2 regions of the Allobosea sp. MMO-172 genome follow, and region 2 is predicted to be linked to the other one. Evidence: riboswitches for the same ligand, from Rfam matches in the RefSeq annotation. Region 2 holds a riboswitch; the other holds the start of a gene.
The links. A riboswitch is a leader RNA that binds a small molecule or an ion and turns the genes downstream of it on or off. The one in region 2 is predicted to bind glycine.
Positions count from the first base shown of each region.

Region 1: linked by a shared signal. The riboswitch ahead of WFK61_RS17040 (D-amino acid dehydrogenase) and the one ahead of gcvT (glycine cleavage system aminomethyltransferase GcvT) in region 2 are both predicted to bind glycine.

Region 1 is NZ_JBBCUM010000011.1:84,414-99,495, reverse strand. It holds gene WFK61_RS17090 (glycosyltransferase family 4 protein) at 1-516, shown strand, start outside; gene WFK61_RS17085 (glycosyltransferase family 4 protein) at 767-1,936, shown strand; gene WFK61_RS17080 (VanZ family protein) at 2,003-2,365, shown strand; gene WFK61_RS17075 (LysR family transcriptional regulator) at 2,459-3,367, opposite strand; gene WFK61_RS17070 (ABC transporter ATP-binding protein) at 3,478-4,248, opposite strand; gene WFK61_RS17065 (ABC transporter ATP-binding protein) at 4,245-5,108, opposite strand; gene nikC (nickel transporter permease) at 5,120-6,037, opposite strand; gene WFK61_RS17055 (ABC transporter permease) at 6,034-7,047, opposite strand; gene WFK61_RS17050 (ABC transporter substrate-binding protein) at 7,099-8,694, opposite strand; gene WFK61_RS17045 (alpha/beta hydrolase family protein) at 8,941-9,921, shown strand; glycine riboswitch at 10,050-10,145, shown strand; gene WFK61_RS17040 (D-amino acid dehydrogenase) at 10,280-11,539, shown strand; gene WFK61_RS17035 (amidohydrolase) at 11,671-12,858, opposite strand; gene WFK61_RS17030 (MalY/PatB family protein) at 13,147-14,496, shown strand; gene WFK61_RS17025 (LacI family DNA-binding transcriptional regulator) at 14,493-15,082, shown strand, end outside.
Region 2 is NZ_JBBCUM010000001.1:295,690-310,771, forward strand. It holds gene smc (chromosome segregation protein SMC) at 1-6, shown strand, start outside; gene WFK61_RS01365 (AtpZ/AtpI family protein) at 281-631, shown strand; gene WFK61_RS01370 (F0F1 ATP synthase subunit A) at 674-1,438, shown strand; gene WFK61_RS01375 (F0F1 ATP synthase subunit C) at 1,508-1,735, shown strand; gene WFK61_RS01380 (F0F1 ATP synthase subunit B family protein) at 1,824-2,435, shown strand; gene WFK61_RS01385 (F0F1 ATP synthase subunit B family protein) at 2,447-2,923, shown strand; gene WFK61_RS01390 (dienelactone hydrolase family protein) at 3,216-4,022, shown strand; gene WFK61_RS01395 (L,D-transpeptidase family protein) at 4,029-5,288, opposite strand; gene gcvPB (aminomethyl-transferring glycine dehydrogenase subunit GcvPB) at 5,414-6,985, opposite strand; gene gcvPA (aminomethyl-transferring glycine dehydrogenase subunit GcvPA) at 6,985-8,325, opposite strand; gene gcvH (glycine cleavage system protein GcvH) at 8,487-8,861, opposite strand; gene gcvT (glycine cleavage system aminomethyltransferase GcvT) at 8,897-10,051, opposite strand; glycine riboswitch at 10,214-10,304, opposite strand; gene WFK61_RS01420 (hypothetical protein) at 10,383-10,982, opposite strand; gene WFK61_RS01425 (invasion associated locus B family protein) at 10,979-11,443, opposite strand; gene coxB (cytochrome c oxidase subunit II) at 11,835-12,713, shown strand; gene ctaD (cytochrome c oxidase subunit I) at 12,733-14,355, shown strand; gene WFK61_RS01440 (heme o synthase) at 14,596-15,082, shown strand, end outside.

The DNA of each region.
Region 1 (15,082 bases), on a different contig from region 2:
GTCTTTGCCGGGCGGCTCGCACCGGAAAAGGGGCTGGCGACGCTGATCCGGGCGGCAGCGCGCGCGAACCAGCGGTTGATCCTGGCCGGAACCGGCCCGGAGGAGGAGGCGCTCCGCGAGCTGGCGATCCAGACCGGCGCGAACGCGCATTTCGTCGGACATCTTTCGGGGCAGGAGTTGCACCGCCTGATCGGGCAGTCGCGCGCGCTGGTTCTGCCCTCAGAATGGTACGAGAACGCGCCGATCAGCATCCTCGAAGCCTATGCTCTCGGGCGGCCGGTGATCGGGGCCGCGATCGGCGGCATTCCGGAGATGGTCCGGGATGGGCAGACCGGGCTGCTCTTCGCTTCCGGGGATGTCGAGGACCTCGCCCGCAAGCTGTCCGATCTCACGGCGCTGACGACCGCCCGCCGGGCGGAGATGGGGCGTGCGGGCCGTGAATGGATCGCCTCGGAATTCTCCGCCGCTGCCTATCGCGACCGGACGCTCGCGCTCTACGAGGCGCTCGGCAGCTGAGCTGGGGCAGCGATCGGGCCATAAAGGTTAACAATTGGAAGGCGCCGCAGCAGTGCGAGTTGCTTGTCGCTGAGTCGGCGATCTTTGGATATCTTCTTGTCTCTGGGGGTAAGGTTTCTCGGCCGCAGTCTTTTCTCGGCTCTTGGGGAAACCTTTCGGAGTCATTCAGAGGCATGTACGAGGCCTGCAAATTTGCAGCGTTGCTCCCGGTTCGACCGGAAGACGGCAGCCGGGGGCTATCGTGACCAATGTGCCTGTCGAGGCGCCCCTCGGCCAATGCGCTGCCACCGCCGTGAAGAGCGAGCCGCGCAGGCATATCGTCTTTCTGGGGCTGCGCGGCATCCCGAATGTCCAGGGTGGCGTCGAGAAGCATGTCGAGATGCTCGCCGGCGAGTTGTCGTCAGCCGGCTGGGATGTCGATGTCATCGGTCGCAGCCGCTACCTGTCGCATGCCGGCGCGAAGACGTGGAACGGCATTCGCATCCTGCCGCTCTGGGCGCCGCGCAAGATGGCGCTCGAAGCGATCGTGCACACTTTCCTCGGCGTCTGGGTCGCGGCCTGGCGCCGGCCGGATATCCTGCACATCCATGCGGTCGGGCCGGCCTTGTTCGTGCCCCTGGCCCGGCTGTTCGGGTTGCGGATCGTCGTCACTCATCACGGCTATGATTACGAGCGCCAGAAATGGGGCGGTTTCGCCCGCTGCGTGCTGAAGCTCGGCGAATATTTCGGCATGCGCCTGTCGCACGGCCGGATCGCGGTCTCAAACGAGGTGGCACGGACCATGGCCTCGCGCCATGGCGCAGTCGTCGCCTTCGTGCCGAACGGCGTCACCATTCCGCGGAACGCGGCGGAGACGGGCATTCTCGGCGAGTTCGGCCTGCGGTCGAAACGCTATGTGCTGCTGGCGGCGCGCTTCGTGCCCGAGAAGCGGCAGATCGACCTGATCAAAGCCTTCGCGAAGGGCGCCGACCCCGATTTCCAGCTGGTCCTGGCCGGCGGCGCGGAGTTCGAGACGCCGTATTCCCGCGAGGTGAGGGCGCTGGCGGCGAGCGTGCCCGGCGTCGTGCTGACCGGCTTCCAGACCGGAGACAGGTTGGCCGATCTCTTCGCCAACGCCGCTCTTTTCGTGCTGCCGTCGAGCCATGAGGGCATGCCGATCGCGCTGCTCGAGGCGATGGGGTACGGGCTGCCGGTGCTCGCCAGCGACATCGTCGCGAACAAGGAGCTCGGCCTGCCGGCCGAGGACTACTTCCCGCTCGGCGACATCGACGCTCTCGCGAAGGCGATGACCGCCAAGCTGGCGAATCCGCTCAGCGAGGAGCAAGCCCGCGCCCAGGCGCTGCAGGTCGAGCAGGCCTATAGCTGGCCGAGCGTCGCCCAGAAGACTCTCCAGGTCTATCGTTCCACCCTACCGCACTAGTTTGCTTGCCTCAGGCCGGCGGGCGCGCGACAAGGTCGGCTCGCGGTAGCCGGAGACGAGCGGACTATGAATCCAAGAGCGCTTTTGCCCGTCCTGCCCTGGCTGCTGCTCGCCTTCATCGTCTTCGCCACCCTGTCTTCGCTCGAGATGCGCCCGCGAATCGGCCATGCCGTTCATCTCGAACGCTTCGGCGCTTTCGGGCTCCTGGGCTTCCTGTTCGCGACGGTCTATCCGAGGCGGATCGTGGCCGTATTGCTGTTCGTCGTGGCGATCGCGATCGGGCTGGAGTTCCTCCAGTTGCTCTCGCCGAGTCGGCACGCCCGCCTGGCCGATCTGCTGGTCAAGCTGACCGGTGGTGTCTGCGGCGTCGCTATCAGCTGGTTGGTGATGAGATGGCTGACGGGGCGTCGAAGCCGACTGCCGCGTTAGACCTGACGAGCACGTTCCGCGTCACCAACGAGGGCGGTTGCCACCGGCTGGGCCAGCGCGCGCAGATGGGCGCCACAGGTCGGCAGCCGCTGGTCAAGCTGGGGCGCTGCCCATCTCGCGAGCCTCTGCCGTGACGATGTCCCAGAATTGCTCCACCACCGGGCGGGAGTTCGACAGGGACCGGTAGAGCCTGATGTCGACCGTCAGGTCCCAGCTCGGATCGGCAGCGCGCACGAGTTGCCCGCCGGCGAGGTCGAGCCGCACGATGCTCTCGGGTATCCAGGCCAAGCCCCAGCCGGCCAGCGCCATCGCCTTCAGGCCTTCGGACATCGTGTTCTCGTGGATGGTGACGCGTTCGAGCGGCCTGCTCGCGAACAGATCGGCCAGTGCGTGGCTGAAGAACGATCCGGTTCCATAAGCAAGATGGCGCGCCGGCGCCGCTCCCGGTTCGATCCGATGGATGGGGCGGCCGTTCGCATCGGGAGCCGAGACGGGGATCACCCGTTCGTCGCCCAGGCGCGCATGCGTGATGTCGCTGTCGCCGATGAAGATCGGGACCGCGCTGTGCGAGTACATCAGGAGGAAATCGCTGCCGCCTTCCCGCAGCAGCGTCACGAGCGAGTCGATCCCGTTGTTGTCGGCACTCACCCGGGTCCGCAATCCGCCGCAGCGCGGTTCGATGCGCCGCAGCCATTGTGGGAAGAAGGTCAGCGACAAGGTGTGAAGCGCGGCGAAGGACAGGGTATTGGCGCGCAGGCCCTGCTTCTCCCGCAGATTGTCCCTGGCGCGCAGCAGGTCCTGCAGCAGCTCCTGTGCCGTGGCGCGAAAGCTCTCACCGGCTGCGGTCAGCCGGACGGGGTAGGTGGCCCGGTCGATCAGGGGCAAGCCGACCCAATCCTCGAGCTGACGGATGCGGCGGCTGAAAGCCGACTGGGTCACATGGCGTTCGGCCGCGGAGCGGGAGAAGCTGGCCGTGCTCGCCAGGCTGAGGAAATCCTCCAACCATTTGACCTCCATCGCTTCTCTCCGGTTTCGTCAGGGGATGGCAGCACGCTGCGACGTCCCGCGACAGTGCCTCGCCGGCATCGCCCCCTTCCGCCAATGCAAGCGGGCTAGTCCGAATCGAGGCTGACCAGCGCTCGATCATAGCCCGCGCTGGCAGCGATCAACCTTTGCGTGTAGCCGCTCCGGGCACGGCCGGACATCAGGTCGGCAACGCTCAGCTCCTCGACCAGCTTGCCCTGGTTCATCACTGCTAGGCGGTTGCAAAGATTCGCGACCACCGCAAGATCGTGGCTGACGAGGACGCAGGTCAGGCCTTGCTCGACCTGGATGTCGCGGATCAGGTTGAGGACTTCGGCCTGGACGGAGACGTCGAGCGCCGAGGTCGGTTCGTCGAGGAAGAGGATGCGCGGCTCGAGGATCAGCGCGCGGGCGATCGCCACGCGCTGGCGCTGGCCCCCCGAGAGCTGGTGCGGGTAGCGGAAGCGGAAGCTCTCGCCGAGGCCGACCTGCGCGAGGACACGGGAGACGCGCGCGCCGATATCAGGGATGCCGTGTACCAGCAGCGGCTCGGACAGGATGGTGTTGACCGTGTGCCGGGGATGCAGGGAGCCGTACGGGTCCTGGAACACCATCTGGGCCATCCGGTAGAAGGCGAGGTCGCGCAACGGCCCGACCGGCTTTCCGTTGACCCTGATCGTGCCCGACCATTGCCGGTTGAGGCCGCACAGGCAGCGCAGGATCGTCGTCTTGCCGCAGCCGGATTCGCCTACGAGCCCGTAGACGGTCGCTTCCGGGATCGTGAAGGAGACATCGTCGACGGCGATGGTCTGGGTTTCATCCGCGCCGAAGGCGACGCGCAACTGGCTGACTTCGATCATGCTTCCGCCGGAATGGGTTCGTCGCGCCAGGAAGGGTCGCGCTCCAGCACCCGCAGGCGCTTGTGGCCGTCTTCGAGCCGAGGCAGCGAGGCCAGCAGGCCGCGCGTATAGGGGTGCTTTGCCTGGTGAAGCTCGGCGGCGGGGCAACGCTCGACGATGCGCCCGGCATACATGATCAGCACCTCGTCGCAGAAGCTCGAGACGAGATTGAGGTCATGGCTGATGAACATCAGGCCGATACCGCGCGTCGTCACGAGGTCGTCGAGAATGGCCAGGACCTGAAGCCGGACGGTAACGTCGAGCGCCGAGGTCGGCTCGTCGGCGATGATGAGTTCGGGTTCGGGGATCAGCATCATCGCGATCATGATGCGCTGGCCCATGCCGCCCGAAACCTCGTGCGGATAGAGCGAGAAAACGCGCCGTGGATCGCGAATGCGGACGGCCGCGAGCATCTCCAGCGCCCGCTCCTCCGCCTCGGCCCTGGAAGCGCGGTGATGGACACGAAAGGCCTCGGCGATCTGGTGTCCGACCCGCATGACCGGATTGAGCGAGTATTTCGGGTCCTGCAGGATCATCGAGATACGCTTGCCGCGGATGCCCAGCATCTCGCTTTCGCTGAGGCTCGCCAGATCCGTGTCTCCGAGCTTCATCGACTTGACGGTCGAGGTCGCTCCGCCGGGTAGCAGCTTGAGGATGGCCCGCCCGGTCATCGACTTCCCGGAACCGGATTCGCCGACGATGCCGACCTTGTTGCGGCCGATGGCGAAGCTGATGCCGCGCACGGCTTCCACGGTGCCGCGTGGCGTGGGGAAGCCGACGCGCAGATCCTCGACGGTGAGGATGGGGCTGTTCGAAGTCATTGCCGTCTCCCTCAGCTGCGCGGGTTGAGCATGTCGCGCAACCCGTCGCCGAACAGGTTGAAGGCGAGGCTGACGATCAGGATGGCGAGGCCCGGCATGGCGGCGAGATACCAGTGCTCGAGCAGATATTGCCGGGCGGTCGAGAGCATCGCGCCCCATTCCGGCGTCGGCGGTTGCGCGCCGAGGCCGAGGAAACCGAGGCCCGCCGCCGTCAGCGCGACGCTGGCCATGCTCAGCGTCACCCGCACGACGACCGAGGGCAGGCACATCGGCATGACGTGTCGGAAGATGATCCGCGGCGTCGAGGCGCCCATGACGCGGACGGCATCGACATAGTCGCTGGAGCGGATCGTCAGCGTCTCGGCCCGGGCGAGACGTGCGATACCCGGCCAGGACGAGAGCGCGATCGCGATGATCGCATTGTCGAGGCTGGGACCGAGCGCAGAGACGAAGGCCAAAGCCAGGATCAGGCTCGGGAAGGACAGGAAGATATCCGTGATCCGCATCAGCAGGGCTTCGACCCAGCCACCGAGATAGCCGGCGGTCGTGCCGATGCACAGGCCGATCGGCCCGACGATCACGGCGACGAGGCCGACGATGTAGAGCGTGGTCCGGGCGCCGTAGACGATGCGGCTGAAGACGTCCCGGCCGAGCTCGTCGGTTCCAAGCCAATGCGCCGCGCTCGGGCGCTGGAGCCGCTCGGCCAAGACCTGCTCGAAGGGCGAGTGGGTGGCGATCCACGGCGCCAGCAGGGCGACGAGCCCGAGCGCCAGCAGGACGACGAGGCCGATCACCGCGAGCGGATTCGCGGCCAGGCGCAGCCAGGCGAGGTAACAGCTCTGCGACCAGGCCTGGAAGCCGGATTCCGGCGCCTCGGCGAGTAGCCAGGATCGGAATGTGGCGTCGCGTTCGAAAGATTGAACCGTCATCGGGTGCGCGGGTCCAGGAAGCGATAGAGGAGGTCGGTGATCAGGTTCAGGCAGATGAAGACGAGCCCGACGATCAGGGTGCAGGCGAGCACGGCGTTCATGTCGCCGATCATCAGCGCGGTGGTCAGGTACTGGCCGAAGCCGGGCCAGGCGAAGACCGTCTCGGTCAGCACCGCGCCTTCGAGCAGGCCGCCATAGGAGATCGCGACGATGGTCGCGAGCTGGACCAGTACGTTGCGGAAGGCATGGCCCCAGACCACGCGGCGCCGCGACAAGCCTTTGACCCGCGCCGTGGTCACATATTCCTGCCCGAGCTGGTCGAGCATGAAGCTGCGGGTCATGCGGCTGATATAGGCCATCGAGGAATAGCCGAGCAGGAGCGCCGGTAGGATGATGTGCCTGAACGCGCTGACGAAGACGTCCCAGTCGCCGGCCAGCAGGGAATCGACCAGCAGCATGCCCGTCCGCCGCGGCACGGCGTCGAGGTAGAAGATATCGACCCGCCCGGAACCGCCGACCCAGCCGAGCCAGGCATAGAAGATGATCAGCCCCATCAGGCCGAGCCAGAAGATCGGGACCGAGTGTCCGACGAGCGACAGCAGGCGCACGGCATGGTCGATCGGGCGCCCCCGATAGACTGCGGCCGCAACGCCGAAGGGAATGCCGAAGCCGCAGCCGATGATGATGGCGACGGTGGCAAGCTCGACGGTCGCCGGGATGACGTGCCTGAGATCGTCGGCGACGGCATTGCCGGTGAAGATCGCCCGCCCGAAATTCCCGCTCAGCATGTCGCGCAGGAACAGGCCGAACTGGACATAGAGCGGTTGGTCGAGCCCCAGCCTGGCGCGCACGGTCTCGTAGACGCTGGCATCGGCCTTCTCGCCGACCACCGCGGCGATCGGATCGAAGGGCAGCACGCGGCCGATGAAGAAGGTCAGGGCCAACAGGCCGAGCAAGGTGAGCGCGATGGAGAGGCTGCCGCGCAGGATGGGCAGCACCCGGCGCGGCAGGCGCGCGCGGACAGGTCGCCGCGGCGCGAGATCGGTCAGGGAGCTCACGGCTCAATCCTTCTGGATCGTGTCGTAGAACAGCTCTGCGCCGTTGTAGTCGAAGCGCTTGACCCGCTTGTGCAAGGCCATCGCGCCGAGCCGCTGGAAGATGCCGATGATCGGCGATTCCTGCATATGGCGGCGCTGCAGCTCGGCATAGAGCGCCGTGCGCTTGGCGGGATCGCGCTCGCGCTGGGCGGTTTCGACCTGTTCCTTGAACCAGGCGCCCGGCGCCCAGGCAGCACGCCAGGCGAGGAAATTGGTGGCCTTGGCGGCGTCGCTATTGTCGGGGTTGTAGGCCATCCGCAGGGCCATGTCGTTGGCGTCGGGATAGTCGTAGTCGTAGACCGCCATCAGCATCTGGAAGTCGCGGCTACGCATCAGCGTGTAGAGCTGGGCCGTCGCCATGGTCCGGACCTCCAGCGTTACGCCGGCCTTCGCGGCGTTCTGCTGCAGGTTCTGGGCGAGGTCCGGGAACGGGTAGTTCGTCATCGTCAGGATGGTCTTCTTGAACCCGTCGCCATAGCCCGCCTCGGCGAGCAAGGACTTCGCCTTGGCGATGTCGAGCCGATAGGGATCCTCCCCCTTCGGCAGCGCCCCGAACACGCCGGCCGGCACGAAGCTCTGGCGGATCTCGGCGCGCCCTTTCTGGACCGTCTCGCTCAGGCCCTGATAGTCAATCAGGTAGCGGAAGGCCTCGATGACCTTCGGATTGGTAAGGATCGGGTCCTTTTGGTTGAGCGCGAGATAGACGCTGTCGAGCCGCGGCTTGAACTGGAAGCGCAGGTCGGGATTGGCGACCATCGCCGCCAGGGACGAGGCTTCGACCGATTTGGCGTAGTCGATGTCGTTCTTCTCAAGCAGCAGCCTCTGCGCGCCCGGCTCCGGCACATGCCGCACGATGATCCGCTTCATCGCGGGCGCGCCGCTCCAGAACTTCGGATAACCCTCCAGGATCACGACTTCCTGGGCTCTGAGGGTGTTCAGGCGGTAGGGGCCGTAGCAGGCGACATTGGTGTTCAGCCAACCGGCGCCGAGATCGCCGTCCTTCTCATGCGCCATCACCGCATCGGCATCGAGCGCAGACCCGAGACGGTGATTGGTGAAGGCGAAGGGTGTGACCGACGGCGCGAGGTCCTTCGTCAGGGTAAGGACGAGGGTGTGATCGTCCGGCGTCGCGATCTGGTCCGGCGAATTCAGACCCCAGTCGCGCATCAGGCTGGCGGTGACGAGGTTCAGCTTCATCGACCGACGCATCGACCAGGCGATGCTTGCGGACGTCACCGGCTTGCCCGAGGCGAAGACCATGCCGCGCCGGATCGAGAAGGTCCATGTCTTGCCGTCCGGGGAGCTGGACCATGTCTCGGCGAGACCGGCGACGACCTTCGACGGGTCCTGATGGTCGAGCGAGAGCAGCGGCGTGCACATCTGACGCAGCAATTCATTAGGGAACGACTCGTTGGCTGCGGCCGGATCGAAGGTGATGAAGGTCGTCAGATCGCTCGCCATGACGAAGACGTCCTTGGGTGTCGCGGCCTGTCCCGTGGTCACGGCAGAGCCGAACAGGACCGCGCCTGCCAGAGCGGCGCGAGCTGATCTGATCAACATATCGGATATCCCTCCCATGCGGATCGAGATCGGCATGGGCCGCTTCGATCACGATATTATTGGGAGGAGGATGTTGTCGGTTGCCGAAATCATCAAGCATAAGATTATGCTTTAAATGCATAATAAGGGCATTTTTCTGAATAGATTTAGATATATAATATATAGCGTCGCTGTTCAGTAACATCACTTGACTCGAATTCATCAAAATACTTATTTCAGGAAAATCAACGGGGGTGGATTGCAGATATGTCTCTCTTCGCATCGGGCGTCGTCTCTATCTGCGACTGGATGGTTCCGCTGAAGTACGCCGCTGCCGCCTCTGTTCTGGCGCTAGGCTTGATACCCTCGGCACAGGCGGAGCCGGCCAATCCCTGGGAGGCTGTCGAGAATCCGCAGCCGGGGCGGCTATCGGTCGATCGCGAACGCGCTGGCGAGCAGGCCTGGTTCGTCCCCGTGGGCAAGGACGGGCAGGGCGCGGACATCCTCCTGCCGACGCGCGTCCTCGTTCCATCGGGTTCCGGTCCGTTCCCGCTTGCGATCGTCAGCCACGGCTCGCCTGCAAACGCTGCCGCGCGCAAGACGATGGCGCCTCCCGAATATCGGGCGGGCGCGGACTGGCTGCTGTCACGCGGCTATATGGTCGTGCTGCCCCTGCGCCGCGGCTACGGACCACGCGGAGGCACCTGGGCCGAGGCCTATGGTCCCTGCAGCAGGCCCGATTACGTCGGCGGCGGGCTCGCGACGGCGGATGACATCCAGAATGTCGCGCGCTATTTTGCAGCACTCGATACGGTCAGGGCGGACCGCATCCTGCTGGTGGGCCAGTCGGCCGGAGGCTGGGGTTCCCTGGCTGCTGCGAGCCGCGCTCCCGCGGGCGTGCGAGCGGTGATCAATTTCGCCGGTGGTCGCGGCGGCTATGCCGGCGGCAAGCCGAACCACAATTGTTCGCCGGACAGCCTGGTCGAGGCGGCAGCGACCTTCGGCCGTTCGTCGAAGATCCCGACCTTGTGGATTTATACGCAGAACGACCGCTTCTTCGACGGCGCCCTGACGTCCCGGATGGCGCAGGCCTACCAGTCGGCCGGGGGAGATGCCGAATATCACCTGCTGGCGCCGTTCGGCGAAGACGGGCACAGGTTGTTCCCGACCGCGGAAGGCCGTACGGTCTGGCAGCCCCATGCCGACCGCTTCCTTGATCGCATCGCGGGATTGGGTACAAAGCCCTGACGTCCAGGTGCGGAGTGCAGGCCAGCCGGCCCAGCCTCTGACCCGAGTGAGGAGAACTTGAGGGAAACGGCCAGCTCCGGGAAGGATATGCTCTCGCGGGCCGGCAGACCGGAACAGCATCGCAATCACGAAATTTCGCGGGAGAGATCGTCTCGGTCATCCGAGAAGGCGCCGACGGAGCAACCGCCCCGGAAACTCTCAGGCAAAAGAACCGCACCTGAATTGAAACTCTGAAAAGCGGAGCAACAGCTCCCGCCGACGGTGTAAGCCCGCTGCTCAATGACGAGCGCGATCGAAGCTCTCAGGCCAATGACAGAGGGGGCGCCACATCCGCAGGGATTGCGGAAGGAGCGCTTTCTTGTCGACTGAAAACACCAATATCGCCGTGATCGGCGCCGGGATCACCGGCATCACCACCGCCTACAACCTGCTGAAACGCGGCTGCCGGGTCACCGTGTTCGAGCGGCATCCCTATGCCGCGATGGAGACCTCGTTCGCCAATGGCGGCCAGCTCTCCGCCTCGAATGCCGAGGTCTGGAACAGCTGGGCGACGATGCTGAAGGGCATCCGGTGGATGTTCACGCCCGGGGCGCCGCTGCTCGTCGGGCCGCGGCCGGGATGGCACAAGCTCTCCTGGATGGCAGAATTCGTCGCCGCCATCCCGCGCTATGAGGAAAACACGATCACGACGGCTCGCCTCGCGATGGAGGCGCGGCATCACCTGCGAACGATCGCGGACGAGGAAGGCATCGCCTTCGACTGCGAGGAGCGCGGAATCCTGCACGTCTATCGTGGCAGGAAGGATTTCGAGGCAGCCGCGCGGGTGACCTCCCTTCTGGCCAGGGCCGGGCTGGAGCGAAGGGCCGTGACACCGCAGGAAATCCGAGCCATCGAACCGGCGCTGCACGGCGATTTCCATGGCGGATTCTACACGCCTTCGGACTTCACCGGCGATATCCATAAATTCACGAGCGGCTTGTCGCGTGCCTGCGAGAGGCTAGGCGCCGAAATGCGGTTCGGCGTCGATGTCCTCTCGATCACGCCCGGGGCAGGCTCGGTCGAGATCGGCTTCATTCAGGCCGGAGCGGAACCTTCTTCACGGGAGGCGCAGGTCTCAACCTTCGACTCGATCGTGATCTGCGGCGGCGTCGGCTCGCGTCAGCTGGCCGCGAAGGCCGGCGACCGGATGAATGTCTATCCGGTCAAGGGCTATTCCATCACGGTGGAGTTGCCGGAGAAGGCCGATCAGGATGCCGCGCCCTGGACCAGCCTGCTCGACGATCAGGCCAAGATCGTCACCAGCCGCCTGGGAGCGACGCGCTTCCGCGTCGCCGGGACAGCCGAGTTCAACGGCTACAACAAGGATATCCGGGCCGCGCGCATTGAGCCTCTGATCGCCTGGTGTCGACGGCACTTCCCGCGGATGAGCATGCGCCAGGTCGTCCCCTGGGCCGGCTTGAGGCCGATGATGCCGGACATGGTGCCGCGCGTCATGCACGGCCGAAATCCGCGGGTCTTCTACAATACCGGGCACGGCCACCTTGGCTGGACATTGTCGGCGGCCACGGCTGACGCCCTCGCGGCGTTGATCACACAGCGTCCCAACAGCCTTTCGTAAATCGCGCCTCGGTGCGGGCCTGTCGACCTGATCGCCGGCCCGCACCTTGTTCCAAAACCTGCCCGCCGGCTTGTGCCCGCATTCCGGTGCCGGCGGTTCGTCGATGCCGGAATGCGCGCGTTTCGCGGCCTTCAGTCGACCCATTGTCCGTCGCGGGCGACAATGCGGCCGTTCTTCACGACCAGGGCGCGCTTCGGCCTGTCCACGACGATCTGGGCGAGGTTTTCGCCCGGGATGAGGACGAGGCTGCCCTCGCAGCCGGCCTCCAGGCCGTGGCCCTTGAGCTCGAGCAGGTCGGCGCCGCGACGTGTGCCCATGCCCAGGCATTCGATCAGCTTGTCGTCGGTCCGGCTGCCGGTCCGGTAGGCGAGCAGCCAGCAGCGCTCCAGCATGTCGCCGTTGCCATGCGGGTTCCAGGTGTCGCGCAGCGAATCCGAGGCGATGGCGCATTTCACGCCGCGCCGTGCCAGCTCGAACATCGGCGGGAACACGTTCGCGCCGGGGACCGCCGAGATGATGCCGATGCGCGCCTCGACCACCATGTCGATCATGCGCTCGACCTTGTCGCGCTGAGAATCGCCCAGACAGAACGCGTGGCTGACGACGACGCGCCCCTGCATGCCGAGCGCCTTCGTCCGCTCGACGATCAGCCCCATCTCGAACAGGCCGAGATCGCCAGCCTCGTGCAGATGGATGTCGATCTTGGCGCCCTTGCGGCTGGCGATGTCGAAGATCGTGTCGAGATGGCCCTTCGGGTCGCCGTCGATGCCGCCCGGATCGATGCCGCCGATCACCGACGCGCCTTCGTCGAGCGCCGCCTCCATCAGCTCGGCCGTGCCCGGATCGATCATCATGCCGGTCTGCGGGAAGGCGACGAGCTCCAGCCCGACGGCGTGCTTCGTCTTCTCCCAGGCTGCGAGGACGCCGTGCAGGTTGTCCAGCTTGTACTCGGTCGAGATGTCGATATGGCTGCGAATATGCGTCGAGCCCATCGCGACGCATTGGCGCATGAGATTGCCGGCACGCTCCGGGACGCCCCAGGGCAGGGTCCTGCGGATCTCGACCTCGTTGTCGATCATCTCGCGCAGGGTGCGGGGAACGTTGATGCCGTGCCAGGGCAGGCCCCAGAGGATCTTGTCGAGATGCACATGCGGCTCGACGAAGGGCGCGATCGCGATCGCATTGGCGCCGTCATGCACCGGCACCCCGGGCTCGCGCGGCAGGTTCGGCCCGACGGCGGCGATCCGGCCGCCCTTGATCAGGATATCGGATGTCGTCTTCGCGTCCGGGCGGACATTGGTGACCAGAAGGTCGGTCATTTCGGCTCCTGAGTTAAGGCATCGATCGCTGGCGTGACAATCGCCGGGAAAGCTGCGCGCAGCCTATCTGCTGCACGCGAATCCGGAGTGCTCCAAAACGGGCAATGACCTTTTCCTCGCGCGCAATGGCGGTATCCCGCAAGCCTGCGGTCTTCCTGCCGCGAGAGCCTGATCGGCGGCTTTGAGGAATGCGCTTGTCGAGCCGCTGCATTGCATCGGGCAGTGGCTGTGTTCTCCCGTGAGACCTGCTAGGGGAAGGATATTCTCCGTCTTAGCCGGCAGGGCCCCATGCAGCTTTCTCCCAATTTCGACGAGCGGATCGATCGCCGCGGCACCCACTCGGCCAAATGGGACAAGATGGAGACCGTCTATGGCGTGCCGGCCGATGGCGGCATCGCGATGTGGGTCGCGGACATGGATTTCCGTCCGCCGGCCTGCGTGCAGGGCGCGCTCGACGGCATGAACGCCCATGGCATCTACGGCTATTTCGGCGATGACCGCGCCTATCTTGCTGCGATCCGCTGGTGGATGCTCAACCGGCACGGCTGGGAGGTCTCGCCCGACTCCGTCTTCACCACCCACGGCCTGGTGAACGGCACCGCGCTCTGCGTCGAGGCCTACACGAAGCCCGGCGATGGCGTCGTGCTGATGACGCCGGTCTACCACGCCTTCGCGCGCATCGTGATCGCGTCGGGCCGTCAAGTCGTCGAATGCCCGCTGGCGCTGGAAGAGGGCCGCTATGTCCTCGACATTCCCGCCTGGGACGCTGCGATGACCGGCAAGGAGCGCATGCTGATCCTGTGCTCGCCGCATAATCCGGGCGGCCGCGTCTGGACGCGCGACGAACTGCGCGCGATCGCCGATTTCTGCAAGCGCCACGACCTCGTCCTGGTCTCCGACGAGATCCACCACGATCTCGTGATGCCCGGCCAGAAGCATACGGTGATGCCGGTCGCGGCGCCTGAGATCATGGACCGACTGGTGATGATGACCGCCACCACCAAGACCTTCAACATCGCCGGCGCCCATATCGGCAACGTCATCATTCCCGACGCGCGGCTGCGTGACCTGTTCCGCGGGCGCATGGACGCGCTCGGCATCTCCCCGAACTCCTTCGGCATGGCGATGGCGACCGCCGCCTACAGCCCGGAAGGCGCGGCCTGGGTCGATGCGCTCAACCTCTATCTCGACGGCAACCGCCGCATCTTCGATGCCGGCATCGACGCGATTCCCGGCGTACGCTCGATGCCGCTGGAATCGACCTATCTCGCCTGGGCGGATTTTTCCGGGACGGGCATGGAACCGGCCGAATTCACCGCCCGCGTCGAGAAGCAGGCGAAGATCGCGATCAATCACGGCCCGACTTTCGGCAAGGGCGGCGAGAGCTTCCTGCGCTTCAATCTGGCGACGCCGCGCGGTGGTCGTGGAAGCGGTCGATCGCCTGAAGCTCGCTTTCGCCGACCTGCAATAGGGGCGGGCGGCCTTAGTCCGGCCGGCAGGGGCGCAAGCTTCGCCCTTGCACGCGCGGGACATCCGCAATTGCAAGGCGCTCGTTCCTCTCCTAAGACCTTTCCGCAGCGGCATTTGCACGTTTGTGCCGTGATGCACATTCCGTGCACGATCGTGGAGGGACGATGACGGGAGCGAAGCGGGGCCGGTCTTTCGTCAGCGCCCAGCAGGTCGCGGAACTCGCGGGCGTTTCGCGCTCGGCGGTGTCGCGGACCTTCACGGAAGGCGCCAGCGTCTCCGAGGCGACGCGCGAGCGGGTGCTGGAGGCCGCGCAGTCGCTCGGCTACCACGTCAACCATCTGGCGCGCGGCCTGATCAACGAATCCAGCGGCATCGTCTGCCTGATCGCGGGCGACGTCGCGACGCCCTACCAGTCGCGCATGCTCGACGCGATCTCGCGCCGCCTGCAGGCGATCAATCAGGTCGCCATGCTGATCAACACCTCGGGCGATGGCGAGAGCGTCGCCAAGGCCTTGCGCCAGACGCTGAACTATCGCGCCCAGGCGACGATCGTGCTGTCCGGTGCGCCGCCGGCCGCGCTGATCGAGACCTGCGTCGCCAGCGGCCAGCATGTCATCCTGATCAACCGCGACGACCCCGTGACCGGGCCCGAGAACATCGTCGTCGACAATGTCGCCGCGGCCGGCGAGGCCTTCCACATGCTGCGCCGGGCCGGCTGCTCGCGTATCGCCGTGGTGTCCTCGCTCGCCGGCAC
Region 2 (15,082 bases):
GGATAAGCGGCGCGATCATCCCCAAAAACCTAGCCGGGAACGGCCGCGCCCCGCTGAAAAAATGCCACATTCGGTCCCGCAATGCGGCAAGATTGTCGCACTTTGCCAGAATTTATAGATATTCCAATGCGTTAGACATTATCCACCTGCCTTGACAGCGCGGGGGGCTGCCAATAAAGGAGGCCGTGCTGACGACGGCTCGATGCGCGGGTTTGGTCGTGGTTATAGTGGTTTTTCGCCGGATCGCGGCGTAAACGCGATCAAGACGGAGACCAAGACCATGTCCGAACCCGACCCAAACGCTTCAGACTCGGAGTTGCGCGCAAGACTGGGTTCCCTGAAGTCCGCGATCCAGCGGGCGGAAGAGAACGAAAAGCCGGGCGCCAGCCCGGTTGGAGAGGACAAGGCCCTTGCGGGCGCGATGTCCTCAGGCTTTCGCGCCGCGACGGATCTTGCAGGCGGTGTCATCGCGGGTGCCCTGATCGGGTATCTCGGCGACCGGTGGCTGGGAACGTCCCCGTTCCTGCTGATCGCCTTCCTGGTGATCGGAACCATCGCGGGTTTCAGGGCTGTCTACCGGCTCGGTTCGCGTCCGACCTCCGGGTCGAAGGGCGGTCCGAAGGCGAATTGATCGAAAGGCGGCCGTCCGGGCCGCGCGACGAGGAACGAGACCATGGCGGCCGGCGGCGGAATCGATCCGATCCACCAATTCCACATCACGAATCTCGTTGAGCTGAAGCCGCTCGGCATCAACCTGTCGTTCACCAACACCTCGCTGTGGATGGTGATCGTGCTCGGCGTCGTCTCGGCGCTGATGATCTACGGCTCGAGCCAGCGTGCGGTCGTCCCCGGCCGCCTGCAGTCGCTCGCCGAAATGATCTACGAATTCGTCGCCTCCACGCTGACCGGCGTGATGGGCAAGGAAGGCATGAAGTTCTTCCCGTTCGTGTTCTCGCTGTTCATGTTCGTGCTGGCCAGCAACATGCTCGGTATGATCCCCGGCTCGTTCACCGTCACCAGCCAGATCATCGTCACCGCCGCCTTCGCCGTGCTCGTCATCTCGGTCGTGTTGATCTACGGCATCGTGAAGCATGGCAGCCATTTCTTCGGCCTGTTCGTGCCGTCGGGCGTGCCCGGCTGGCTCCTGCCCTTCATGGTGCTGATCGAGGCCGTCTCCTTCCTGTCGCGCCCGGTTTCGCTGTCGCTTCGTCTGTTCGGCAACATGCTGGCCGGCCACATCGCCCTGAAGGTCTTCGGCGGCTTCGTCGTCGCGCTGCTCGGCTCGGGCGCCGTGCTGAGCTATGCCATCGCGCCGCTGCCGCTGCTGCTGGCGGTTGCGCTGACCGCGCTCGAATTCCTCGTCGCTTTCCTGCAGGCCTATGTCTTCGCGATCCTGACCTGCGTCTATCTCAACGACGCGCTGCATCCCGGCCACTGAGGCCAAGGGCAGCGCTCGCGAGAGTTCATCCCACCCCTGTCAATTAAGTTCCACACTGGAGATAAGACCATGGATCCTGTTGCAGCCAAGTTCATCGGCGCCGGCCTCGCCTCGCTCGGCATGGGCCTCGCCGCCATCGGCGTCGGCACCATCTTCGGCAACTTCCTCTCGGGCGCGCTCCGCAACCCGTCGGCGGCTGACGGCCAGTTCCCGCGCGCCTTCATCGGCGCGGCGCTCGCCGAAGGTCTGGGCATCTTCGCGTTCGTCGTCGCGCTCGTCCTGCTCTTCGTGGTCTGACGTTTTCGTCGACTGCTTTCTCGTCGCGCGTTCGGGCCATCGGCCAAGCGCGCGACGGTTCCTTATCTTAAGCGCTGAAAGGCACGCTATGCCGGTTCGATCTTCAGGGTTCGCGCGACAAGGACGGCTTCTGGCTGTCGGCTCGTTCGCCACTCTGGCGGCGGGTGCGGCGCAGGCTGCCACTCCGGGCCTGAGCGGCGAGAAGGCCTCCTTCCCGCCCTTCGACCCCGCGCATTTCGCCAGCAACCTGTTCTGGCTCGCGGTCACCTTCGGTGCGCTGTACTGGCTGATGTCCAAGGTCGCGCTGCCGCGCCTCGGCTCGATCCTGGAAGAGCGCGCCGACACGATCGGCCGCGATCTCGACCAGGCCACCGAGATGCAGGCCAAGGCCGAAGACATGGCGCAGGCCTATGAGAAGGCCCTCGCCGAGGCCCGCAAGAACGCCCAGGGCATCGCCCAGACGGCGCGCGAAGCCGGCGCCAAGGCGAGCGACGCCCAGCGTCACGCCACCGAGGCCGAGCTTGCCGCCAAGATGGCGCAGGCCGAGGCGACCATCGCCAAGACCAAGACCAACGCGATGGGCAATGTCCGCGATCTCGGCAGCGACATCGCCGCCGCCATCGTCACCAAGCTGACCGGTCAGGCTCCCAGCGCCAGCGAGGCGTCGGCGGCTGTCGACCAGGCCCTGACGCGCGGCTGAGGAGAGTTCAGATGGATACTTTCTGGGTCGGCGTCGCGCTCGTCATCTTCCTGGCCATCCTGGTCAAGTTCGGCGTGCCGGGCGCGATCGTGAAGGCGCTCGACGCGCGCGGCGAGAAGGTCGCGCAGGAGCTGGCGGAAGCCCGCCGCCTGCGTCAGGAGGCCGAGAAGCTGCTCGCCGAGTACGATGCCAAGCGCAAGGCCGCCGAGGCCGAAGCCGCCGAGATCGTCTCCTCCGCCAATGACGAGGCCAAGCGCCTCGCGGCGGAAGCCGAGGCCAAGCTCGCCGATTTCGTCGCCCGCCGGACCAAGGCGGCCGAGGAGAAGATCGCCCAAGCCGAGAGCCAGGCCGAGGCCGAGGTTCGCGCTGCGGCTGCGGAGGCTGCCACCAAGGCGGCCGAGACCATCCTGCGCGGCCAGATGGCCGGCAAGGCTGGCGAAGCGGCCTTCGCCGCCGGGCTGAGCGAGGTCAAGGCCAAGCTCAACTGAGCCTGCAGCCGATTGCTCGATATGATGACGCCGCGCCCGCAAGGACGCGGCGTTTTTCTTTGGCGTTCAATTGAGGGAACTCCGGCGTGGGGCGCCACTATCGCAATCACCCGGCGCCGGTCGATGCGGGCGGAACACAACGTCATCCTGGACGCAGCGAAGCGGAGATCCGGGATCCATCGTAAAGCTCCGGCACTCTTCGATGGATCCCGGGGCAAGCCCGGGATGACCCGTGGTTCGAGGGCGAACGAGCAAGCCTGATCGCACATTTTGAAAGCTAAGGAGGTTAGGGATGATCGGTCGCCTCACCCGCTTGCTCGCCGTCGCGCTCCTGCCCTTCATGGTGGCTACGGCTGCCGCAAACGCCTTCGAAAAGGTGAGCTTTCCGTCGCGCGATTCAAGCGATCTCGTGGGCTGGCTGGCGCGCCCCGCCGGTACAGGCCCCTTCCCCGTCGTGATCGGCCTGCATGGCTGCGCCGGGCTCTACAGGGGTTCAGGGGAAATCAATGCTCGCGAGGACGACTGGTCGCAGCGCCTGACCAGCGCAGGCTATGCCGTGCTCCTCGTCGACAGCTTCGGGCCTCGCGGCATCAAGGCACTGTGCAACGAGCGCGAGCGCGCACTGACGCCGGCCGGCCGCGCCCGCGACGCCTTCGCCGCCGTCGACTGGCTGGAGAAGCAGGGCTTTGCCCTGAAGCAGCGTATCGCCCTGATCGGCTGGTCGAATGGCGGTTCGACGGCGCTGCGCGTCGCGGGTGCGCCCGAGGCCAAGCGTCTGCGCCACGTCATCGCCTTCTATCCCGGCTGCCGCGCCATCCTGAAGCGCGGCTGGCAGGCGCAAACCGATACGGCAATCTTCCAGGGGCTGACCGATGACTGGACGCCGGCCGCCCCATGCGAGGAGCTCGCCCGCAGCGGCGGCGCGCGCTTCGTCGGGTTTCCCGGCGCCCATCACGATTTCGACCATCCGAACCTGCCGCTGCGCGAACGCAAGGCGGCCTATTCGCAGCGGCCCGATGGCATGGTCACGATCGGCAGCGACCCAAAGGCCCGCGCCGAGGCGATCGACGCGGTGATGGCGATCCTGAAGCGTCCCTGAGGGTTCTCAGTTGCTGGCCGTCGCTGTCGCGGCCGGCGGATTGCCTGAGGCCGCCATCGGCGCCGCGGCAGGCCGCGCAGGCGGGACCACGGCCGCCTTCGGCTTTGGCTTACGCGGCTGGATCGTCGAGGTGACAATGCCCTGCGGCGTGTCGAGCCCGTAGATGTCGTCCCGGAACTGCACCTGCCCGTCAGCGCCCTGCCAGCCGGTGAGATAGACCCAGGCGACCGGAACCTGCTTCTTCAGCGTGATGTTCTTGCGTTCGCCCTTGGCGATCTCGTCCTCGATCGACTGGCGGTTCCATTCCGAACCTTCGAGCAGCCAGGCTCCGAGGTCGCGGACGCCCTCGATGCGGGCACAGCCGGAGGAGTTGAAGCGCACGTCGTTGCGGAACAGCGTCTTCTTCGGCGTGTCGTGCATGTAGACCGCATCGCTGTTGGGCATGTCGATCTTCATCTGGCCGAGCGAGTTCGTCGGGCCCGGCTCCTGGCGCACGTAGAAATAGGGGTTCTTCAGGGTCGCCCAGTTGACGCTGGCCGGGTCGATTTCCTTGTTCTCGGCGCCGAGCAATTTCATGTTCGACTTGGCGATGAAGCTCGGGTCCTTGCGCATGTGCGGGATGATGTCGGCCTTCACGATCGACATCGGCACCGTCCAGTACGGATTCAGGTTGACCGAGGAGATATTGGCCTGGATCACCGGCGAGGGCCGGTCCGGCCGGCCGACGATGGCGAGGTGGCGCTGGGCGACCGTGCCGTTCTCCACCGCCTCGACGCTGGCGCCGGGGATGTTCACCACGACATAGCGATTGGCGAAATTGAAGCCGTTGCCCTTGAGGCGCTCCAGCGTCGCGGTGAGCTGGTTCAGGCGCGATTCCACCGGCGTGTTCATCGCCTTGAGGGTCAGGCGCCCGACCGTGCCGAGATCCGACAGGCCATGGCGGCGCTGGAAGCGCTTCACCGCCTCGACCACGTTCGCGTCGTAGACATCGCCGGCCACGGCTTCCGGCGCGAGATCGCCGCTGGCGAGCAGGCGCTGCTTCAGCGCGACGACATCCGGACCTTGCGAATCCGGCTTCAGCGCGCTGGCGCTTGCCGGCACCTTGGGCCAGCCGCCGCGGTTGGCGACGTCCTCATGGGCGATCAGCGCCTCGAGCGTGCGGTCATAGGTGTTGGGGCCGTAGCTCGGCTCGTTGGCACGCACGAGCGCCGTCGAGGCCAGCAGAGCAGCAGCCGCAAGAGCGAGGATGGAGGGACGCGCAGACATGAAAACCCCCGGGCCGCACAGAGCGGCACCGGGGGATCATTCCGCGACATGGTCAAGGAATGCTTAAGAAGCTGCCCGCGCCCTTCACCATGCTGACGAATGTCGTCAGCATGGTCGGGAACGCCCTATTCCGCCGCCTGCGCGGGGGCCGGCTTTTCCCATTTCAGCACCGGCGAACGGGCTGCGCGGGTCTCGTCGAGGCGGCGGATCGGGGCGTGATGCGGGGCGCTGGTGAAGCGCTCCTTGTCATTGCCCTTGGCCGCGATGGCGAGATCACGCAGCGTCGCGATGAAGAGGTCGAGCGCCGCCTTCGATTCCGACTCGGTCGGCTCGATCAGCATGGCGCCGTGGACGACGAGCGGGAAATAGACCGTCATCGGGTGGTAGCCCTCGTCGATCATCGCCTTGGCGAAGTCGAGCGTCGAGACGCCCGAGCCCTTCAGCCACTCGTCGTCGAACAATACCTCGTGCATCGACGGGTGATCCGGGAAGGGCAGCGACATCAGGTCGGCGAGGCCGGCGCGGATGTAGTTCGCGTTCAGTACCGCATCCTCGGAGGCCTGGCGCATGCCGTCCGAGCCGTGGCTCAGCATGTAAGCCAGCGCGCGGACATACATGCCCATCTGGCCGTGGAAGGCGGTCATGCGGCCGAAGGGCTGGTTGCCCGCCGGCGCTTCGCCGCGCGACTCGATCAGATGCGGCTTGCCGTTCTCGACATGAATGAAAGGCACCGGCGCGAAGGGCGCCAGACGCTCGGAGAGCACGACCGGACCGGCACCGGGACCACCGCCGCCATGCGGCGTCGAGAAGGTCTTGTGCAGGTTGATGTGCATGGCGTCGACGCCGAGATCGCCGGGACGGGCCTTGCCGACGATGGCGTTGAAGTTGGCGCCGTCGCAGTAGAAATAGGCGCCGGCCTCATGCATCGCCGCAGCGATCTCGACGATCTGAGGCTCGAAGATGCCGCAGGTGTTCGGGTTGGTCAGCATGATCGCGGCGATATCCGGCCCGAGCAGCGCCTTGACGTCCTCGACCGCGACGGTGCCGTCCGGACGGGCCGGAACCGCCTTCACCGAGAAGCCGATCAGGGCTGCGGTGGCCGGATTGGTGCCATGGGCCGATTCGGGAACGAGCACGACATTGCGGGTCGCGCCCTCGCCCTTGGCGGCAATCGCGGCCTTGATCGCCATCATGCCGCAGGCCTCGCCATGGGCGCCAGCCTTGGGGCTCAGCGCGACGGCCGGCATGCCGGTCAGCGTCATCAGGTAGCGGGCGAGCTCCAGCATCAGGTCGAGAGCGCCGGGCACTGTCGAGGTCGGCTGCAGCGGATGCACGTCGGAGAAGCCCGGAAGCCGCGCCACCTTCTCGTTGAGGCGGGCATTGTGCTTCATCGTGCAGGAGCCGAGCGGGAAGAGCCCGGTATCGATGCCGTAGTTCTTCTGGCTGAGGCGCACGAAGTGACGCATCGTCTCGGGCTCGGAGAGGCCGGGCAGGCCGATCTCGCCCTGGCGGGCATGCTTGCCGAGGCGCGACTTGAAGGGCGCCGGCTTGTCGATATCGACGCCGGTCGCCTCGTGATGGCCGATCTCGAAGATCAGCGGCTCGACCTGCTGGAGAGCCTTGTTGCCGGTGAAGGTGGCGTGCTCGGCGTGAGCCGCCTCGCCGGCCTGGGTGGGACGTCCCTGACGGTTCAACATCACAGCACCTCCACGAACGCCGCCACGAGGGCCGCCCGGTCTTCATCGGTATTCACCTCGGTCGAGGCGATGATCAGCAGGTCGTCGAGCCCGGCCTTGGGCAGGAGTCGCGAGACGGGAACGCCGGCCAGGATGCCCTTGGCGGCGAGCACTTCGACGACCTCGGCAGCGGGCTTCTTCAGCTTCACGGTGAACTCGTTGAAGAAGCTGTCGTTGAGGACGGTCACGCCTTCGACGCCAGCGAGCGCGTCGGCGAGCTTCACGGCGTTGGCGTGGTTCACCTCGGCAAGACGTGCAAGACCGGTCTGGCCCAGCAGCGTCATGTGGATGGTGAAAGCCAGCACGCAGAGGCCGGAATTGGTGCAGATGTTCGAGGTCGCCTTGTCGCGGCGGATATGCTGCTCGCGCGTCGAGAGCGTCAGCACGAAGCCGCGCTGGCCGGTCGAATCGACCGTCTCGCCGCAGAGCCGGCCCGGCATCTGGCGGATATATTTCGACTTGGCGGCGAAGAGGCCGACATAAGGGCCGCCGAAGTTCAGGGCATTGCCGATCGACTGGCCTTCGCCGACGACGATATCGGCATCCTGAGCGCCGGGCGGCACGACGGCGCCGAGCGAGACAACCTCGGTGAAGACCGCGATCAGCAGCGCGCCATGGGCATGGGCCTTCTCGGCGATCGGCTTCAAGTCACGCAGGTTGCCGAACACGTCCGGCGACTGGACGACGACGCAGGAGGTGCTGTCGTCGATCTGGGAGAGGATGTCCTCGTTGGCCGAGACATCGGGCTTCAGGACCACGACCTCGTCATTGGCCATCTCGGAGAGGGTCTCGACGACCGCGGTGTAATGCGGATGCAGGCCGCCGGACAGCACCGCCTTGCGGCGCTTGGTGACGCGATGCGCCATCAGCACGGCCTCGCCGGTGCCGGTCGAGCCGTCATACATCGAGGCGTTGGCGACCTCCATGCCGGTCAGCGCGGCGACCTGGGTCTGGAACTCGAAGAGATATTGCAGCGTGCCCTGCGCGATCTCGGGCTGATAGGGCGTGTAGCTGGTCAGGAACTCCGAGCGCTGGATCAAGTGATCCACCGTCGCCGGAACATGGTGCTTGTAGGCGCCGGCGCCGACGAAGAAGGGCACGGCGGAGGCAGCGGTGTTCTTGCCCGCCATCTTGCCGAGGATGCGCTCGACCTCGAGCTCGCCCTTGGCGCGGGGCAGATCGACCGGGGCCTTCAGCAGCTTGCCGGCCGGCACGTCGCTGAACAGCGCGTCGACATCGGAGACGCCGATCCGCGCGAGCATGTCCTCGCGGTCGGTATCGGTGAGCGGGAGATAGCGCATGGGGTGATTCCGTTTCGGGGTGTCATCCCGTGCGCGCTGCGGCATGGAATGCCGCTGCGCAGACACGGGATCGTGCGACGAGAAGGCGCCTTATCCTGATGGCGGTCCCGCATCTGCGCGGCAGCACTTACGTGCTGCGGCGCGTGCGGGACGACACCCGATCAGAGCGACTTCACGTAGTCCTGGTATTCGGCCTCGTTCATCAGGGCGTCGAGCTCGCCGGCGTCCTTGATCTTGATCTTCAGGAACCAGCCCTTACCGGCCGGGTCCTCGTTGACGGTGCCGGGCGCCGCCTCGAGCTCGCCATTGACCTCGACGACCTCGCCGGAAACCGGGGCATAGACCTCGGACGCCGCCTTGACGCTCTCGACCACGGCGGCTTCGCCGCCCTTGGCCAGCGCCTTGCCGACGCTCGGGAGCTCGACGAAGACGACGTCGCCGAGCTGGGACTGGGCGTAGTCGGAGATGCCGACGGTGCCGACGTCACCCTCGATGCGGATATATTCGTGGTCCTTGCTGTAGCGGGTCTCGGCCATGGTTTCCTCCTGGCGTCAGTTGTCTGGAAAAGGGGTCAGCGTTTGTAGCCGTTCGGCACGAAAGGCATCGTCGCCACGACGGCCGGCAGCGACTTGCCGCGAACGATCAGGTTGAGCTGCGTGCCCGGCGCGGAATGAGCCTTGGCGACATAGCCCATGGCGCAGGGGCCGTTGAGCGTCGGGCCGAAACCGCCGGAGGTCACGACGCCGATCACCTCGCCCTCGGGCGTCGCGATCTCGGTGCCCTCACGAGCCGGGGCGCGGCCTTCCGGCTTCAGGCCGACGCGAATGCGTGAGACGCCTTCCGCCAGCTCGCGCTGGACGCGCGCGGCGCCGGGGAAACCGCCCTCCTCGCGGCGGCGCTTCTGGATCGACCAGTTGAGCGCGGCCTCGATCGGCGAGGTCGTGGTGTCGATGTCATGGCCGTAGAGGCACAGGCCGGCTTCGAGACGCAGCGAATCGCGGGCGCCGAGGCCGATCGGCTTGACGTTGCCGTCGAGTAGCAGCGTGTCCCAGATGTCGCCGATCTTGTTGGCGGCGGCGGAGATCTCGTAGCCGTCCTCGCCGGTATAGCCGGAGCGGCTGACATTCGCCTTGATGCCGGCGACTTTCATGGTGCGCGAGGACATGAAGCCCATCTCGGCCGCTTCGGGAGCGATCGCGGCGAGCGCCGCCTCGGCGCCGGGGCCCTGCAGCGCGATCAGGCCGCGATGCTCGGCCTTGACCAGCTTCACATTCGCCGGCAGGCGCGCCTCGATATGGGCGTAGTCGGCATCCTTGCAGGCGGCGTTGACGACGACATAGAGCGCGCCATCCTCGTCGGGATCGATCGAGCGCGTCACCATCAGGTCGTCGAGGATGCCGCCTTCCTCGTTGAGGAGCTGCGAGTAGCGCTGCTTGCCGGGGGCGAGGTTGACGATATCGGCGGGGATCAGCGCTTCGAGCGCCCTGGCCGTGGTCTCGTGATCGGGGCCGATCAGGAAGCACTGGCCCATATGCGAGACGTCGAAGAGCCCGGCCTTCTCGCGCGTCCAGTTATGCTCGGTCAGGATGCCCGCAGGATACTGCACCGGCATGTCGTAGCCGGCGAAGGGCACCATGCGGGCGCCAAGCGCGACGTGGCGCGCATGCAGCGGGGTCTTCAGCGGCGCAGCAGCGCCGGCAGTATCGGTATTGGCCTCGGCAGCCATGGCATGCCCCTCCCAGAGTCAAGCGCAAGCCCCGGACGATAGTGTCCGGAACGCGCCCCCTCTGTCTCGGCACCTGAGAGATTTCCCCACCCGACCCATAAGATCGGACGAGTTACACCCGTCGGTGGGCGGGCATCGCTGCCCGCCGCTTTCCAGAGCGCCAAATCCCCAGCGGCCCTTTTGCCTGAGCGTTTCCGGGGCGGTTGCGCCTTCGGCGCCGGGCTCGAAGCCCGGTCTCTCCCGCGGGGATATGCGGCTTCGGCACAGATACAAGACGCGCCGATTGAGTCAATCGGCGCGCCGTCGTCTTTCACGGCAAACCCTGCCTCGATCAGCGGCGGCGACGCGCCGGCGCGGCAGGCCCGCCACCGCCCAGACCGACGAAGATCTCGACGTCGCCCTTGCCGGCCGGCACCATGATGCCTTCCTCGACATGGGTGAAGTCGGCGCCGCCCTGGCCCGACGGGATCGTCGCGCCGACGCGCGCGCTGCGCTTACCGAGGACGCTCGTCCCGCGCATCACAGTGGTCGTCAGCGTGGCGCCGTAGCTGCCGGAACCGCCGGCCGGGCCGAGCAGAACGCGCCCCTCGACGCCGACCTTGAGGCGGAAGGTGCCGTTACCGGTCGCGGTGCATTCGCGCGCGACGTTGGTGATCGAGATCTGGTAGCGCAGGCCGCTCGAATCCTGACCCGACTGGGCGCGGATCGCGGCGCCGCCATCGGCGATGATGACCTCCGGGCAGACGAGCTGCTGGTCCTGCTCGTCGTCCTTCGGCAGCTGGTCGGCCGGGGGGGGTGTGGTGGACTGGAACATGATGACGTTGAGCGCGGTATTGCCTCCGGAAGAGGAACCCGCGCCGCAACCGGCAAGGCCGAGGCACAGCAACGGCAGGGCAAGCCAACGGCTCGCGAACACAGTCTGATCGATCACGGCAACGCCTCCACGCCCGGGCCGAAGCCATTGAGGGAAACGGGCACGCCCACCCCCTCTTCCGGCGTCTGGAATACGATGAAAGTCGCGCTCTTGCCGCCCTTGAGCTGGCCGAGCAGGGTATCGTCCATGACGACCTCCGCCACGCAACCGGTGGTCAGGCAGCGCACGAAGCCGGCGCGGCCGATATCCTTGTCGTCGATCTTGAGGCCGAGCCCGGAGGGAAGCAGCACGCCGAGCGGGGCGACGACGCGCAGCAGCCGGCTCTTCTGGTCCGCCGTCTTCAGCACGATGACGAGAAGCGTCAGATTCGGCCGGTCCTCGGCGGCGACGTTCTGGACGAGCGCGCACTGCTCCGCCTTGGCGCCCGGCGGCACCTCGCAGCGCATCTGCCAGTCGCCATGTGTTGAGCGCACCGCGCCCTGCGCGAAAGCGGAGCCGGCGGCGAGGCTCGTCCCCATGAGCGCCAGCGCCAGGGCGCCTGCCGCTCCGATGATCCTCATCATCCCTGCCATCCCTTCCAAACCGGACCGTGAAACCGCAGCAGAAGCGCAGAATTCAGGCAAAACGCCGACCGCGCCAGAGAATCCCGCCGCTCCTCAACATAAAACGCGTTCGGACCATGCAGGGTGGGTCCTGTCAAGGCGGAACGCCCGCCCCGGCGCTTCGTCAAGGCCTCGTGCGATTTTGCCGCACTGTGGATGGGGGCAGTCTTCATTGCCCCTCTGGCGCAAGCGTGATCTTTGATTTATCGCAATCTCGAAGAATGAGGCGACTTCACGGTCGCCCCTTCATGCGTGGGGCAAAGCCGGTCGGCTCCCATGCAAGTCGATTGAGGAGCATGTCGGATCGATGCGATTTCTGAGCAGGACTTTTGCAACAGCGGCCGCCACGGCCCTTGCCGTCGCAGCGCTGGCGACCGTCCCGGCGCTCGCCGGCACCGGCATGCCGTCTCCCTGGCAGATGAACCTGCAGGGCGCCGTCACGCCCGTCGCCGAGTTCATCCACTGGTTCCATGACTGGCTGAACATCATCATCGCCATCGTCACGCTCTTCGTGCTGGCGCTGCTGATCTATGTCGTCTTCCGCTTCAACGAGAAGGCGAACCCGGTCCCCTCCAAGACCACGCATAACGCGCTGCTCGAAGTGGCCTGGACCGTGATCCCGGTCCTGATCCTCGTCGTGATCGCTATCCCCTCGTTCCGCCTGCTCAAGCTGCAGCTCGAAGTGCCGCAGTCCGACATGACCCTGAAGGTCACCGGCAACCAGTGGCGCTGGACCTACGAGTACCCGAAGGAGAGCGGCGGCTTCACCTTCGATTCGCTGATGCTGAACGAGGAAGAGCGCGCCAAGGCGATCGCCAGCAAGCGTATCGCCGAAGCCGAGGCGCCGCGCCTGCTCGCCGTCGACAACGAGGCCGTCATCCCGGTCGGCAAGATCGTCCGCGTCCAGGTCACCGCCTCCGACGTCATCCACAAGTTCACGGTCCCGTCCTTCGGCATCAAGATCGACGCCATTCCCGGCCGCCTGAACGAAACCTGGTTCAAGGCCGAGCGCGAAGGCATCTATTACGGCCAGTGCTCGTTCATCTGCGGCCAGGACCACGCCTATATGCCGATCGCCGTCCGCGTCGTCAGCCAGGAGCGCTATGCCGCCTGGCTCGCGGAAGCGAAGCAGAAATTCGCCAATGCCGAAGATGCGGGCAGCAAGTTTGCTGCCGCGTCCAAGTAAGTCGCCGAGGAGAAGAACGATGGCAACAGCGGCTCACGCTCACGGCCATGACGAGGCCCATCACGACCATCCGACCGGATGGCGCCGGTGGCTCCTGTCGACCAACCACAAGGACATCGGCACGCTCTACCTGATCTTCTCGATCATGGCGGGTCTCGTCGGCGGCTTCCTCTCGATCATGATGCGCATCGAGTTGCAGCAGCCCGGCCTGCAGATCTTCGCCAACGGCCAGAGCTACAACGTCTTCGTCACCGGCCACGGCCTGATCATGATCTTCTTCATGGTCATGCCCGCGGTCATCGGCGGCTTCGGCAACTGGTTCGTGCCGCTGATGATCGGCGCGCCGGACATGGCCTTCCCGCGCATGAACAACATCTCGTTCTGGCTGACGGTCGCCGCCTTCATCCTGATGATCATCTCGATGTTCGTCGAGGGCGCGCCGGGCGCCAAGGGCGTCGGCACGGGCTGGACGGTCTATCCGCCGTTCTCGACATCCGGACACCCGGGTCCGTCGGTCGATTTCGGCATCCTGTCGCTGCACCTTGCCGGTGCCGCCTCGATCCTGGGCGCGATCAACTTCATCACCACGATCCTGAACATGCGCGCGCCGGGCATGACCATGCACCGCATGCCGCTGTTCGCCTGGGGCGTGCTGGTCACGGCCTTCCTGCTGCTCCTGTCGCTGCCGGTCCTCGCTGGCGCGATCACCATGCTGCTGACCGACCGCAACTTCGGCACGACCTTCTATGATCCGGCCGGCGGTGGCGATCCGATCCTGTACCAGCACCTGTTCTGGTTCTTCGGTCACCCCGAAGTGTACATCATGATCCTGCCGGCCTTCGGCATCGTCAGCCACATCATCTCGACCTTCTCGAAGAAGCCGATCTTCGGCTATCTCGGCATGGCCTACGCCATGGTCGCGATCGGCGTCGTCGGCTTCATCGTGTGGGCGCACCACATGTACACCGCCGGCCTGTCGCTCAACACGCAGCGCTATTTCGTGTTCGCGACGATGGTCATCGCGGTCCCGACCGGCATCAAGATCTTCTCCTGGATCGCGACGATGTGGGGCGGCTCGATCCGCTTCACCGCGCCGATGGTCTGGGCGATGGGCTTCATCTTCCTGTTCACCGTCGGCGGCGTCACCGGCGTGGTGCTGGCCAATGCCGGCGTCGACCGCTCGCTGCACGCGACCTATTACGTCGTGGCGCACTTCCACTACGTGCTGTCGCTCGGCGCCGTGTTCGGCATCTTCGCGGGCTTCTACTACTGGTTCCCGAAGATGAGCGGCTACGTGATCCCGGACTGGATCGGCACGCTGCACTTCTGGGTCGCCTTCGTCGGCGCGAACCTGCTGTTCTTCCCGCAGCACTTCCTCGGGCTCGCCGGCATGCCGCGTCATTATGTGGACTATCCGGACGCCTTCGCGGGATGGCATTTCTGGTCGTCGATCGGTTCCTACATCTTTGCCTTCGGCCTGCTGATCTTCTTCTACGGCCTCGTGGTCGCCTTCACGAAGAAGCAGCTTGCCGGTGACAATCCGTGGGGCGAAGGCGCGACGACGCTGGAGTGGACCCTGTCCTCGCCGCCGCCGTTCCACCAGTTCGAGACGCTGCCGCGCATCACCGGCTCGGACCACTGAGACTTCGATCATCGCGCGTCGATGGACGCGCGATGATCTCGCCGACTGCTAGAGCATCCGATTTTTCCGAAAAGTGGGTCCCACTTTTCGGTCCGATGCTTGAGGCGGCGGGTCCCACGACCCGCCGCCGCCCTTCCCCCGAGCGCTCCAAGGAGCGTTCCGGAGACGGGCGGCAACCATCGCCGCGAAGACCCCGCGCCCACGGGCGCCGTTCACAAGAGTACGAAGACGATTCAACCGATGTCTGCTGCGTTCGAGACCCGCACCGAGAGCCTGACAGCCTCCACCGGCGAAGCGCGTGACTTCTTCGCGCTGCTGAAGCCGCGCGTGATGTCGCTGGTCATCGTGACGGCGCTGACCGGCATGGCCACCGCGCCGGGCTCCGTGCATCCCGTGCTCGGCCTTGCCGCGCTCCTGGCGATCGCGGTCGGGGCCGGCGCGTCCGGCTGCCTCAACATGTGGTATGACGCCGATATCGACGCGCTGATGAGCCGCACCGCCAAGCGGCCGATTCCGTCGGGCCGCATCCTGCCCTCGGAAGCGCTGGCCTTCGGGCTGACGCTCTCGATCGGTTCCGTGCTGGTGCTCGGCCTTGTCGCGAACGCGCTCTCAGCGGCGATGCTGGCCTTCACGATCTTCTTCTACGCCGTCGTCTATTCGATGTGGCTGAAGCGCTGGACGCCGCAGAACATCGTGATCGGCGGTGCCGCCGGCGCCTTCCCGCCGA